DNA from 2 places in the Faecalibacterium sp. AM43-5AT genome. Region 2 is predicted to be linked to the other one. Evidence: riboswitches for the same ligand, from Rfam matches in the RefSeq annotation. Region 2 holds a riboswitch; the other holds the start of a gene.
What was found. A riboswitch is a leader RNA that binds a small molecule or an ion and turns the genes downstream of it on or off. The one in region 2 is predicted to bind thiamine pyrophosphate.

Region 1 (7,217 bases), on a different contig from region 2:
AATTGGCCGTACAGCTGGGCATCCGCTGAGAAGCACTTGATGCGATTGATACTTATAGATGTACAGGAGGGGTATTCATGTTTCATGTTCTGCACCGGTTCTGGCGTTGGCTCCTTGCACGGCTGGGCTATTGCGGCGGCGCACATTTTCTGGCGGGCGCGCCCAGCCTGCCCCCGCCCCTGACCCCGGAACAGGAAAAAGTCCTGCTCTCCCGTATGGCTGCAGGCGATGCCGCTGCCCGGGACGACCTGATCACCCACAACCTGCGGCTGGTGGTGTACCTTGCCAAAAAGTACGAAAGCAGCGGTGTGCCTGCCGAGGACATGATCAGCATTGGCACCATCGGGCTGATCAAGGCGGTGAATACCTTCACGCCGGAGCGCAGCATCAAGCTGGCCACTTACGCCAGCCGCTGCATCGGCAATGAAATTCTGATGTACTTACGCAAAAGCTCCAACCGCCGTCAGGAAGCCAGCATCGACGAACCGCTGAACGTGGATGGCGACGGCAACGAGCTGCTGCTTTCTGATATTCTGGGCAGTGATGAGAACCAGATCAGCCAGCGGCTGGAACAGGATGCGGAGCGCGCCGTTCTTCGCCGGGCCGTGGACAGCCTGTCCCCGCGGGAACGGCAGATCATGGAGCTGCGCTTTGGTCTGGCAGACGGCATCGAGCGCACCCAGAAGGAGGCCGCCGACGCACTGGGCATCAGCCAGAGCTATATCTCCCGGCTGGAAAAACGGATCATCCATACCTTAAAAGTACAATTGGAAAACGAATAACGGCTCCCAGTTTTTCCCGTGCATAGTGCTTTGCACGCAGGGCCATACTCCCGGTGAAGATCAAAACAGACCGGGGGCGTTTGGATGTACAACAAAGTGGAGCTGTGCGGCATGAACACTGCAAAGCTGCCTGTGCTGACCGAAGCCGAAAAGCGGGAACTGCTGGCCCGCGCCCACGCCGGTGATGCGGCAGCCCGGGAACAAATGGTGGAAGGCAACCTGCGGCTGGTGCTCAGCGTGGTGCAGCGGTTCGCCCAGCGCGGCGAAAATCTGGACGACCTGTTTCAGGTGGGGTGCATCGGCCTGATCAAGGCCATCGATAACTTTGATCCTGCCCAGCCGGTGCGCTTTTCCACCTACGGCGTGCCCATGATCATTGGGGAGATCCGGCGCTTTCTGCGGGACAACAACGCCCTGCGGGTGAGCCGCAGCCTGCGGGATACCGCCTACCGTGCCATGCAGAGCCGCGAAGCGCTGGAAAAGCAGCTGGGCCGCGAGCCGACCATGGACGAGATCGCACAGGCGGCGGGCCTTGCCCGGCGCGAAGTGGCCGCTGCGCTGGAATCGGTGATGGAGCCGATCAGTCTGGAAGAGCCGGTGTACACCGATGGCGGCGATGCGATGTATGTGATCGATCAGGTGCGGGACCCGGACGGCGAGGACAGCTGGATCAGCGGGCTGCAGTTCCGGCAGACCGTGGCCGGGCTGACCCCGCGGGAAAAGCGGATCATGGAGCTGCGCTACCTGCAGGGCAAGACCCAGATGGAGGTGGCGCAGGAGATCGGCATCAGTCAGGCACAGGTCAGCCGGTTGGAAAAAGGCGCACTGAGCCAGTTCCGCACCCGGGACTGAACCTAAAAAAGGCGGCACAGCTTCCGTTTTGTTCGGAAGTGTGCCGTCTTTTATCTGCGGCTGTATTTGCGCCGGGTGGCCGCACCGCCGCGCAGATGCCGCTCTGCCTTATTGCAGGCCAGAACCGCCCGCACCTGCCGGAACAGCTCCGGCTGCAGCGTCCGCAGCCGTACCGCAACATCCTTGTGCACGGTGGACTTGCTGCACCCGAACACCGCTGCCGCCGCACGCACTGTGGCCCGGTTGGCCGCGATATATTCGCCCAACTGTACCGCCCTCTGTTCGGGGTCTCCCTTCATATCCAGACTCCTCCCATTGTGAACTTATAGTACAGCCTATGCACAGGCCGGGGCAGATATGTTCCGCCGGGGCTTGACTTTTGCGCCGGATGCGCTATACTTTTGCTTGGACATAAAAACAGGGGCGCCGAAAGGCTGAGATCCGCGTTTTGCGGAGTACCCTTTTACCAGACCGGACAATGCCGGCGTGGGAGTTTGCAGAACTGTCCGTTCTTTCACAAACCCCATGCGCCTGCTGAAAAGCGGGCGCATTTTGTTTTTGTGTACTATTGTTCTGAGAAGAGGAATCCCTATGACCAAAACCTATTCCAAGACCCGCATTCTGGTGGAGGGTGCGCTGATGATCGCCCTGTCCACCGTTTTGAGCATGATCCAGATCCCGCTCATGCCACACGGCGGTTCCATCACCCTGTTCAGCATGGTGCCCATTCTGGTAATGAGCTACCGCCACGGCGCAAAGTGGGGCATCATGACCGCTTTCGTCAACAGCCTGATCCAGCTTGTGCAGGGCCTTGGCAATCTGGCATACTGCCAGACCCTCACGGCACAGGTGGGCTGCGTGCTGCTGGACTACCTTCTGGCCTTCACGGTGCTGGGCTTTGCCTGCCTGATCGCAAAGCCTTTCCGCAGCCGCACCGTGGGTGTCGGTGTCAGCGCCTTTGTGGTGTGCCTGCTGCGCTTTTTGTGCAGCTTTCTGTCCGGTTACATCGTCTGGAAGGACTACGACTACGCTTTCAGCTGGATGACCGAGATCGGCTTTCCCGGCATCTCCAACATGAGCGTGGACGGTCTGTGCTGGCTGTACAGTGCCGTGTACAACGCCACCTACATGCTGCCCGAAGCCATTCTGACCACGGTCCTTGTGGTGATCCTGATCCGTGTCGCACCGCAGATCTTCGACCCGCAGAACGCAAGAGCGTAAGTTTTTTCGCAGTCATTTTTCCCGCCGGGAAGGGCATTTCCCCGGCGGGAATTTTTTTTTGCAGAAAATCCCAAAAAGCTGTTGACAATCCGGCAAAGCGCTGGTATAATTACTCCTGTCGTCAGGCACGGCACAAACATCTGGGGGATTAGCTCAGCTGGGAGAGCGCTTGCATGGCATGCAAGAGGTCACCGGTTCGATCCCGGTATTCTCCACCAGAAGGAAAAATACCGCACGGAAACGTGCGGTATTTTTTGTTGTTACCGACCAAAGGAGAAACTATGAGCTACGCGATCGTATTCAGCAGTAAAACAGGCAACACAAAATTATTGGCAGACACGCTGCACGCCTGTCTGCCACAGGAAAACTGCTGCTATTTTGGCACCCCGGACCCTGCTGCCATGGAAGCGGACACCCTCTATGTGGGCTTCTGGACAGACAAGGGAAACGCTGACGAAAGCACTTTGGACTTTTTGAAGCAGCTGCACGGCAAAAATATCTTCCTTTTTGGCACCGCCGGCTTTGGCGGCAGTGAGGAGTATTTCAACAAGATCCTGAAAAAGGTGGAGGGTTCGCTGGACAGGAGCAACACAGTCTTCGGCCGTTATATGTGTCAGGGCAAGATGCCGCTTTCGGTACGCCAGCGGTATGAGGGCATGAAAAAGCAGCCGATCCATCTGCCCAATCTGGATGCGCTGATCGAGAATTTTGACAACGCCCTTTCTCACCCGGATGCAGAAGATCTGGAACGGTTAAAGCAGGCGGTAAAATGATAAAAAGGCAGCGGTTTTCCTCAAACAGAGGAAGCCGTTGCCTTTTTTGCTTAGCGGATGATCCTACGCTCCTGCCTGCGGCTCCGCGGTTCTTATCCCACGCTTCTTTTATAAAAGAACAGGTACTGCTGCACGATGCCTGCTTCCAGCCCGAACTGCGGGAACGGGTCCTGCCCGGCAAACTCGTCCCGGATGAGCCGTTCGATCCAGACATCCACCGGCACACGGCCCACACGGCCATAGCCGAACAGACACACGCAGTTTGCCACCTTTTTGCCCACACCGTCCAGTTCCATCAAACGGGCAAAAAGTGCTTCATCGGGCAGGGAAGCCAGCTTTTTCAGGTCCAGTGTGCCCTCTGCCGCCTGCTGCGCCGCATGCAGCACGTAGCGGGTGCGGTAGCCAAGACCGCACTCCTGCAGCGCCTGCTCCCCGGCACAGCAGAGCGCTTCTGCTGTCGGGAACGTGTACACCGGCCCTTCGCTATCGCTGCCCAGCCGCTCGCCAAACCGCTCCGAAAGCAGCTCTACCGCCCTGCGGATAGCCGGGATGCTCTTTCGCTGCGAGATGATGAAGCTGACCAGCATCTCCCACTCATCCTGACGCAGCACCCGGATGCCCCGGCCATATTCCATGGCACGCTGCAGAAAGTCGTCCCGGCTGTCCAGCTTTCCGCGCAGGGCGGCATAGCTGCGGCCAAGGTCGAAGTAACCGTGCCAGAAGGTTTCCCATGCGCCCGGCTCACACCGCACCGTGTAGGTTCCGCTGCGCAGTGGTCTGAGGTAAAGCAGCTGTCTCCCGGAAACAAACCGATACCAGCCCTCCGCCTGCTTCCGGGGGCGAAAGCACTGGCCGCTTTCCAGAATTTTGTCCGGGTCGAAATCATCCCGGATCTGAACCGTTTTCTCTTCCAGCTCCATTGCCCCCATCACAGCTCCAGCTCCCGGTACACTTCGCCTTCCAGCGTTTTCCAAAGGAAAGTCTCCCCTTCCAGTGTCATATAGCTATGTGCGCTCCCCTCCTTCGGGATGCTCACAGAACCGGGGTTCAGGTAGAGATTGCCTTCGCCGAACTCTGTCCACGCCGGAATGTGGGTGTGGCCATGCAGCAGGACATCCCCCGGAGCCAGCGGCGGCAGTTTTTTCAGGTTGTGTACATGACCGTGGGTAGCGTAAACGAGCCGCCTGCCCACTGGCAGCACCGCATAGTCGGCCAGAATGGGAAAATCCAGCACCATCTGATCCACCTCAGCGTCACAGTTGCCCCGCACGCACAAAAGCGCCGGCTTCAGCCCGTTCAGGAGCGGGATGACCTCCTTCGGGGCATAGCCCTCCGGCAGGTCGTTGCGGGGGCCGTGATACAAAAGATCCCCCAGCAAAAGCAGCCGGTCTGCTCTCTCCCGCTCAAACGCTTTGATCATTTTTTTGCAATAAAACGCCGACCCGTGCAGGTCGGATGCGATCATCCATTTCATGGCAGGATTCTCCTTATTTTATAAAGTATCTATTTTTATTTTAGCCTCCCGGTGAAAAATGGTCAAGTCTATAAAAGTCATACTTTATCCGTTTGACCTCTTGACATCTGCCGGAAGCCGTGTTATCCTACAGTTAATAAAATTCGTGTGGATTTTTACAGCAGTATGCTACTTTTCGCCACACAATGACTTCAAAAAAGCCATTGTGTGGCTTTTTTGCGTCTGCGTTTGTTTTCGAGCAGTCTCGCCCTGACGATTCCGCGGCTGCAGTAATTCATTTCTTTTCTCTACAGGAGCAATGCAAACACTATGAACGAGACCTTTATGAAAGAAAAATCGGTGCTGCCGCTGCTGGTATCCATGGCACTGCCGAACGTTATCTCCATGCTGGTGAACAGCCTGTACAACATCGTGGACAGCCTGTTCGTGGCTCGTATCAGCGAGGATGCCATGACTGCCCTCAGTCTGGTGTATCCCATCCAGAACTTTGCCAACGCCATTGCCATTGGCTTTGGCATTGGCATCAATGCCATGATCGCACTGTACCTTGGCGCAGGCGACCACAAAAAGGCCGAGACTGCCGCCACCCACGGCATGGCGCTGAGCCTGATGCACGGCATTCTCATCACCATTGTCAGCATTGTCATCATGCCGGGCTTTTTGCGCCGGTTCACCAGCGACGCAGGCCTGATCGCATCCGGCATCACCTACTCCACCATCGTATTCCTGTTTGCCACCATCAACATGGCGGCACTGGCCTTTGAAAAGATGTTTCAGGCCGTGGGCCGCATGAAGGTGACTATGGCGGCGCTGATCTTCGGCTGTGTGTGCAACATCCTTCTGGACCCCATCCTGATCTTCGGCCTTGGCCCGGTGCCTGCCATGGGCATTGCGGGTGCGGCCCTTGCCACCGGCATCGGCCAGCTGCTGAGCCTGTGCGTTTACCTCTTCGTTTACGTCCGTACTGAGCTGCCTGTCCGACTGCGCCGCAGCTGCCTGCGCCCGGATGCCGCACTGGACGGCAGACTGTATGCCATCGGCGTGCCGGCCATCCTCAATCTGGCCCTGCCCTCTCTGCTGGTCACCTTCCTGAACGGCCTGCTGGCGGGCTTTTCCCAGAGCTACGTGGTGGTGCTGGGCATTTACTACAAGCTGCAGACCTTCCTGTATCTGCCCGCCAACGGCATCGTGCAGGGTATGCGCCCGCTCATTGGCTACAATTACGGTGCCAAGCAGCACGCCCGCGTGAAAAAGCTCTACGAACTCACCCTCATCATGAGTGCTGTCATCATGGCTGCGGGCACGGTCATCTGCCTGTTCGCTTCCCGCCCGCTGATGCAGCTGTTCACTTCCAACCCCGAAACCGTCGCCATCGGCCAGACTGCCCTGCGCATCATCTGTCTGGGCTTTGTGGTTTCTGCCGTATCCACCACCTCTTCCGGTGCACTGGAAGGCCTTGGCAAGGGCGCAGAATCGTTGGTCATCTCGCTGTGCCGCTACATCGTATTCATCATGCCGCTGGCCGCTGTGCTGTGCCATTTCCTTGGTGCCAACGGTGTGTGGCATGCATTCTGGATCACCGAAGTGCTGTCCGCCATCGTGGCTTACCCGGTGTACCGCAAGGCAGTTGGAAAGTGCTGAGCCTTCTTGAAAGCGCTGGACGGCGAAGACCCAGTAAAATAAAATAGTTTCAAGCAGTTGAGGGAGAGTTTGCCAAAAACCCTCCCTCTTTTTTGTGCATTTTATTTGACAGTGCGCAAAAACTGCGGTAAAATAAGATGTTTGTTTTCCGGCATTTCGGCTGGAAAAGCGCAATTTAACAGAGGATGTGGGAAAAATATGATCGAGACGATCACGGCCGTCAATCAGGCGGTCAACCAATTCATCTGGGGCGTGCCCGCCATGGTGTGCATCATCGGCGTAGGCCTGCTCCTGAGCGTTCGCACGGGCTTTTTGCAGATCCGCAAATTTCCCTACGCCATCAAGACTACCATCGGGCGAATGTTCCGCAAAAAAGACGCTTCCGATGGTGCCATGACCCCCTTTCAGGCGGTGTGCACCGCGCTGGCCGGCACCGTGGGCACCGGCAACATTGCCGGTGTGGCAGGCGCGATC
Region 2 (7,217 bases):
AGCTCAGCCAGATCGCGCTGGTAGTGGATGACCGAATCGTACACCGGCACAGTGCCGATCATCACCGGGCACTCGTGGGTCAGCTTCTGGCGGAAGGGCTGGGTGTTGCCGTGGCTGGAAAGATCCATAATGGCTTCCGCACCCATGTTGACGGCGCTCATCACCTTCTGCATCTCCACGTTGTAGTCCTTGCAGTCGCGGGAGACACCAAGGTTCACGTTGATCTTGGTGCGCAGCATGGAGCCGACACCCTCGGGGTTCAAACACTCGTGGTGCTTGTTGGCCGGAATGGCTACCTTGCCCTCGGCCACCCACTGGCGGATCTCCTCGGTGGTGCGATACTCTTTTTTAGCCACGATCTCCATCTGCGGCGTGATGATGCCCTTGCGGGCAGCATCCATCTGAGTGGTATAAGTCTGCATACGCTCTGTTCCTCCAAATGACAGTTTATCTCTGAACAGCAGGGTGCTGGTCATACAAGGGTAGGGAAAGGCAGCCGTCATTCAGAAAAAACAGAACGTTCTGGATGCCGGCACCTGCGCAAAATACGCTTTTCATGTTGGTTTTCTCCATGAATTTTATAACGCGGCCCAAGGTGGTGTCCCCAGTTTGCCGCGGGATCGGTCAGATGATCTGCTCCGACAGGGCTTTCAACTCTTTGCACTCGGTCTCGATGTCGTCTGCTGCAAAGATGGCGCTCACAAGGGCCACGCCATCCACACCGGTGCCCTTGAGCTGCAGGATGTTCTCCTTGTGGATGCCGCCAATGGCCACCACCGGGATGTCCACGGCATCACAGATGGCCTTCAGGGTCTCGTGGGGCAGAACATCCACATCGGTCTTGGTATGGGTGGCAAAGGCCGCGCCCACGCCAAGGCAGTCTGCGCCGTGCTTGACGGCTTCCCGTGCTTCCTCCACACTGTGGACGGAAACGCCGATCATCATTCCCTCGCCCACACGGGCGCGCACCTGCGCTGCAGCCATATCCTCCTGCCCCACGTGCACACCTTCGGCGTGGCAGCGGATGGCAATGTCCACGTTGTCGTTCACAAAGAACGGCACGCCGTAGCGCTGGCACAGAGCATGGAGCTCCACCGCCTCTTTCAGAAAGGCTTCGTCGTCCAGCTCTTTTTCACGCAGCTGCACACAGGTGACACCGCCCTTCAGGGCGCTCTCCACCTGTTCATAGAGGGTCTGTTTGCCCACCCATGCGCGGTCGGTGACGGCATACAGAAGCATGTTCTGCTTATCGCACTTCATAGTTTGCTCCTTCTTCCAGCTGATCCGGGGTCATATTGTAAATGGCATCGATGATATAATTGCGGTAGGTGGAGTTGCCGTCCAGCGGGGTCAGGCGTTTGTGGGCGGTCTCGCCCGCAAGGCCCATGGCGCACACTGCAGCTGCAGCGGCTTCCAGCGGATGGCCGGGGTTGGCGGTAACGAACGCCGCCGTCAGGGCCGAAAGCTGGCAGCCTGTGCCGGTGATGCTGCTCATCATGGCATTGCCGTTGCGGATGCAGTAGGCGGTGTGGGCATCGGCCACGATGTCGATGGCACCGGTAATGGCAATAACGGCACCCGTCTGGGCTGCAAAGGCCTTGGCAAAGGCCACGGCAGAATCCAGATTGGCCTCAGTAACTTTATCGGCCACATCGGCATCCACGCCCTTGGTGGTTCCCGCGCCGGAAGCCAGCGTTTTGATCTCCGAGATGTTGCCGCGGATCACGGTGAACTTTACGTCCCGGAGCAGGCGGAAAGCCGTGTCGGTGCGCAGGCGGGATGCACCCGCACCCACCGGGTCCAGCACCACAGGATGGCCCAGCTGGTTTGCCTTTTTGCCCGCCAGCAGCATGCTGGTGATGGTGCGGCTGTTCAGGGTGCCGATGTTGATGTTCAGACCGCCGCAGATGGTGGTGATGTCCTCCACCTCGGCGGCATCGTCGGCCATGATGGGCGAAGCACCGCAGGCCAGCACCATGTTGGCGCAGTCGTTCACGGTGACGTAGTTGGTAATGTTATGGATGAGCGGGCAGGTGCGGCGGACATTTTCAAACTCTGTTTTAAACATTTGCACGCACCACCGTCAGGAAAGGCTGTTCTGCATGGAGCGCAGAGCGCCGGAGCGCTGCAGGCTGTACACCAGCACGCCCGCAATGATGGAACCCACTGCAGTGGAGATGAGGAACGGCACGATGTAGGCATAGAACGCGATATCGCCAGCGCTCTTGCCCATGAGGAAGATGGCCACCGGGTAAGCGCACAGGCCGCCCAGAATGCTGGTGCCGAACACCTCGCCCACCATGGTGGCAAGGATGTTTTTGGTCTTATGGTACACAAGGCCGCACAGCAGTGCGCCGAACATGCTGCCGGGGAAGGCCATCAGGCTGCCCAGACCCAGCAGATTGCGCAGCAGCGAGGCCACAAAGGCCACGCCCACGCCCCACCACGGGCCAAGCAGCACCGCGCAGGTCACATTGACCATGTGCTGGATGGGTGCACATTTGCTGCCGAACATGGGGAAGCTGAATACGCTGCCCACCACGCACAGAGCACACAGCATGCCGGCCAGCGCCAGCTTTTTCACAGAGAGTTTTTTCATAAGGCAAGGCTCCTTTCCAAACCTGCGGAAGCAGCAAAAACCATACAGCGCCTCCGCAAACAGCCCGCACCCGGTGCCAGACCCGGCGCAGGAACTATAAGAAGCGGTCGAGACTTTCTGGTCTCCTCTCACGCCGGAACACGGCTTCCCATCGCTGACGGTCACAAAGCTCAGGGCGCTCCCCCTCAGCCCGCTGCGGCACTTCCGCAGAAAAGTACAAGGCATCCTCCTTAATGGTAATAGGTGCACAACAAAAAACAGGAGACACCTTCCGCGGTGCCTCCTGCAAAAAATCATCCATTCTGACTTCCTACGGCGGCATTATCCGCATCAGGTAAAAGGGTCGAAGTTTGGGTACTTCCTCTCAGCCTGCTTCACAAGCTCCCCTGTATTTGATTGTGATTGTATTCTACACCCTTTGCGCACAAATTGCAAGAGGGGGCAAAGGCGCGCACAGCGGTGCAAAACGTTTTTCACGCAGTTTTTGGGGCGTTTCACGCAGGTTTTATTGAAAAAGAAGGTGAAATATGGTATTTTCAAGGTGGACGCATACCCCCCCCCGTAAGCAAAAAGGAGGAATTCCGTATGAAGCAGACGACCCTGACCCAAAGGCTGCTCTCAGCCCTCGTGGCGCTGTGCATGGTGCTGAGCGTGTGCGCACCGGCACTGGCGGCAGAACCGGAAATAGGAAGCGCGGCGATGATCACGCTTACAAAAGGCGGGACAACAACGGACCTTAAGATGCCTGAGGGCAACGTGAGCCTGAGCGCAGCGTATCGGGAGACATATCACCTGTATGAAGATAAGAGTAAAGCCGAGTTCTTTGTGGACGGTAAGCAGGTCTATCAGGCACCGGCAGGCGTCCGCGTTACCGTAAAGCTTGTGGATGGTTTCATCAACGACCACCACGAATTTGATCAGTGGCAGAGCTACACGACTCTTGTAGACCCGGAGGAAGGCTGGGAGAACAAGCCGAGCTTCAGCTTCACCATGCCGTCCGACATAGTGCTCCTGGTGGCACACAGGACGACCCTGTACGATGTCAACGTCACACACGGCACCATCGTGGACGGAACCGGCGACACCGGCACATCCAAAAAGATCGTGAAGCCGGGCCAGCCGGTCACCGTCCGGGCCGAGAGCACGGAGGAGAACCCCTTCCTGCAGTGGACGTATACCGGCAAAGCACCCGTAGAGCCGGATGACGGCTGGCAGACCAGCCCGGAGTTCACCTTTAAAATGCCTTACGGCAATGTGACGCTGGAAGCACAGCGGGACCAGCTGTACAAGGTATCCATCAACGACAGTCTGGGCAGTGTGACCATCAACGGCGAACCGCGCAGCAGCCTTTGGGTCAAGGAAGGCGAGACGGTGGCAGTGGCTACCACCCTGAAAGACGGCTACTGGATGGAGTTTGAGAAGTGGAACTCCACCGGCACTGCACCCGAAGAGCCGGAGGGCGGCTGGACAGAGACAAACAAAAGCACCAGCACAACCTTTACCTTTAAAATGCCCAATGGCCCGGTGGAACTGGTCGCTCAGTGGTCGGCAAGCTCGCTTGACCCGTATCAGCCCATCGACCCGGACGAACCTCTTGATGAAGACTTCGGCGTGGAACCTGCACCCATGGATACCACAGGCGGTACCATTGCCGCCGTGGCCGTTGGCGGTGCAGCCATCTGGGGCGGCTACGAGATCGCCACCCGCGTGATCCTGCACAGCCTCCTGCCCGAGGGTGCAGTCATCCCGGCAAGCCGCGGCCAACTGGCTCTGCTGGTGTGGAACACCGCAGGCAGGCCCGAACCCGCAGGCGCACCCGCCTTTGCGGATGTGACCGACCCTGATATGGCCAAGGCCGCACAGTGGTGCACCGAGCAGGGCACCATGGTTGCCAAGGGCGACCGCTTTGAGCCCGAAGGCTGGACCCCGAAGTTCAAGGTGATCGAAGTGTGGAACAAGACGTTCCCCGCAGCCTGATGCCGGCAGTGTGGATGCCGTGCTCGGTTCGGACCTTTTCCGTGAAAATGAGGCTGTTACAAAATAGCTCTCTGAAAAAATCATGAACAAAACCCGGAACCTTTTCTCGGCCAAAACGGCTCAAAAAGGGTTCCGGGTTTTTGATGTTATGCTGTTTCCGCCTTATCCGTTCCACCCTCTGGCAGAGGGGTCCAGCATTTCGGCGGCAGAGTAAATGAGGGCGTTGCAGATGGCTGCAGCCACATTGCTGCCGCCCTTGCGGCCCATGGCGGCGATGGCAGGCACGCCGTATCGCTCGCAGGCGGCAAACAGCACTTCCTTGCTTTCCACCACATTCACAAACCCTACCGGCACGCCAATGACCAGTGCAGGCCGCAGACCGGCTTCCATTTCCTCCGCAATGGTCAAAAGGGCCGTGGGCGCATTGCCAATGGCCAGAATGGCCCCCGGGTGCTCCCGGGCAGCGCGGTGCATGGCGGCAACGGCACGGGTGGTGCCCGCCTGCTTTGCGGCTTCGGCCACAGCGGGGTCTGCCATGTAGCAGATGGCTTCACCGTTCAGTTTTTTCAGGCCCGGTTTTGTGATGCCTGCCAGCGCCATATTGGTGTCGGTAACGATGAAAGCACCCGCGTGCAGGGCCTTGACTGCGGCTTCCACCGCGCCGGGTGTAAAGCGCAGATTGTTTGCGTAGTCGAAATCCGCGGTGGTATGGATGACCCGCTTGACCACCGCAGCCGTCTCCGGCGGCGGGGTCAGGCCCAGCTCGTCCAGTTCCCTTGTGATAATGGAGATGCTCGTCCGTTCAATGTCGGCGGGCAGATGATGCTGCGGTGTCATGTGTTGTCTCCTTTTTGCATTCCCATAGCAGCATAGATGGCAGGCAGATCCAGTGCCGCGCGCACACCATCGGCAAGCAGATCAAACTGCTGCTGACGGTACTGCTCCATGGGGATAAGCTCGGCCCCGGCCGGATCGATGCCCTTCCGTTTGCACAAAAATGCGGTCAGTTTTTCGGTCAGTTCGCCGGTGTCGAACAGGCCGTGCAGGTAGGTACCGAATACACCGTCCTGCACACAGCCCTCCGGCGTGCCGTCTGCAAGGATGCAGAACGCACTGCCCCGCACCTCGGTGCGGCCTGCGTGGATCTCGTAGCCCGTCAGCTTTGCGCCTGCAAAGGGTTCTGTGGTCACACAGGCTGCGGTCTGGGTCAGGTGCTTTTCGGTGCTGAACACCGTCGTGGTGGGCAGCAGGCCAAGGCCCCGCAGGGTGCAGGGGGTGCCGCTCTCCTCCCCTGCCGGGTCGCAGAGCTGTTCGCCCAGCATCTGATAGCCGCCGCACACGCCCAGCACCGGCGTACCGGTTGCCGAAAGCCTGAGCACCGCCGCTTCCAGTCCGCTTTCCCGCAGCCAGCGCAGGTCATCCATGGTGTTTTTGGTGCCGGGCAGAATGACGAGATCCGGTGCACCCAGCTGGCGGGTGCGCTGCACGTACCGCACACCCAGCAACGGGTGCTGTTCCAGCGGGATAAAGTCGGTGAAGTTGGACACATGCGGCAGGCGCAGGATGGCGATATCCAGCGGCTTGACGGCGCTTTTTGCTTCCAGACGATCCGAGAGAGAGTCCTCGTCCTCGATCTCCACCCGCAGATACGGCACCACACCCACTACGGGCAGCTGCGTTTTTTCTTCCAGCATGGCAAGGCCGGGCCGCAGGATCTCCACATCGCCCCGGAACTTGTTGATGATGAGCCCCCTGATGCGGGCACGCTCGTCGGCTTCCAGCAGCTCCACAGTGCCGTACAGTTGCGCGAATACGCCGCCCCGGTCGATATCGCCCGCCAGAAGCACCGGCGCATCCACCAGCTTTGCAAGGCCCATGTTCACGATATCGTCGGCTTTCAGGTTGATCTCCGCCGGGCTGCCCGCGCCTTCGATCACGATAATGTCGTTCTCGGCGGCAAGGCTGTTGTAGGCTTCCAGAATGTCCGGGATAAGGCTGCGCTTCATTTTAAAGTAGGCGGCAGCAGACATCTGGCCCCGGGCCTTGCCGTTCACGATCACCTGGCTGCCCACATCGCTGCTGGGCTTGAGCAGGATGGGGTTCATGCGCACATCCGGCTCCACGCCTGCAGCCTGTGCCTGCACCACCTGAGCACGGCCCATCTCTGCACCGTTGCGGGTGACGAAGCTGTTCAGGGCCATGTTCTGGCTTTTGAAAGGGGCCACGCGGTAGCCATCCTGCGCAAAGATGCGGCACAGCGCCGCGCACAGCAGGCTTTTGCCCGCACCGCTCATGGTGCCCTGCACCATAATGCATTTTGCCTTGCTCATTGTGCCACCTCCGGCAGGGTTTCGGCCAGCAGTGCAAGCAGCTGCCGGTTCTCGTTTTCTGTGCGCACGGCGGTGCGGTACCAGCTGGCATCAAGGCCCGGATAATTGCCGCAGCTGCGCAGTACTGCACCCTTGCGGCGCAGCGCTTCGCCCAGCGCTTCCGGCGCGCGGAACAGCAGATAGTTAGCCCGGCCCTCGATCACCCGCAGGCCCAGCGCCCGCAGGCCGTCTGCCAGCACAGGCCGCTGTGCTTCGATCAATGCACGCACCTTCGCCACATATTCCGTCTCGTCCAGCGCAGCGATGCCTGC

Region 1: linked by a shared signal. The riboswitch ahead of DW937_RS11965 (energy-coupled thiamine transporter ThiT) and the one ahead of thiW (energy coupling factor transporter S component ThiW) in region 2 are both predicted to bind thiamine pyrophosphate.

Annotation. Positions count from the first base shown of each region.
Region 1 covers NZ_QVGZ01000011.1:65,034-72,250, reverse strand. The annotation lists gene DW937_RS11985 (sigma-E processing peptidase SpoIIGA) at 1-29, shown strand, start outside; gene DW937_RS11980 (sigma-70 family RNA polymerase sigma factor) at 78-782, shown strand; gene sigG (RNA polymerase sporulation sigma factor SigG) at 867-1,634, shown strand; gene DW937_RS11970 (sporulation transcriptional regulator SpoIIID) at 1,685-1,933, opposite strand; TPP riboswitch at 2,044-2,143, shown strand; gene DW937_RS11965 (energy-coupled thiamine transporter ThiT) at 2,226-2,855, shown strand; tRNA gene DW937_RS11960 (tRNA-Ala) at 2,998-3,073, shown strand; gene bilS (flavodoxin family protein BilS) at 3,137-3,628, shown strand; gene DW937_RS11950 (DNA glycosylase) at 3,721-4,557, opposite strand; gene yfcE (phosphodiesterase) at 4,557-5,102, opposite strand; gene DW937_RS11940 (MATE family efflux transporter) at 5,412-6,743, shown strand; gene DW937_RS11935 (sodium:alanine symporter family protein) at 6,942-7,217, shown strand, end outside.
Region 2 covers NZ_QVGZ01000005.1:116,084-123,300, forward strand. The annotation lists gene thiC (phosphomethylpyrimidine synthase ThiC) at 1-422, opposite strand, end outside; gene thiE (thiamine phosphate synthase) at 625-1,260, opposite strand; gene thiM (hydroxyethylthiazole kinase) at 1,247-2,068, opposite strand; gene thiW (energy coupling factor transporter S component ThiW) at 2,084-2,599, opposite strand; TPP riboswitch at 2,890-2,997, opposite strand; gene DW937_RS08305 (hypothetical protein) at 3,185-4,576, shown strand; gene DW937_RS08310 (precorrin-8X methylmutase) at 4,739-5,413, opposite strand; gene DW937_RS08315 (cobyric acid synthase) at 5,410-6,906, opposite strand; gene DW937_RS08320 (threonine-phosphate decarboxylase) at 6,903-7,217, opposite strand, start outside.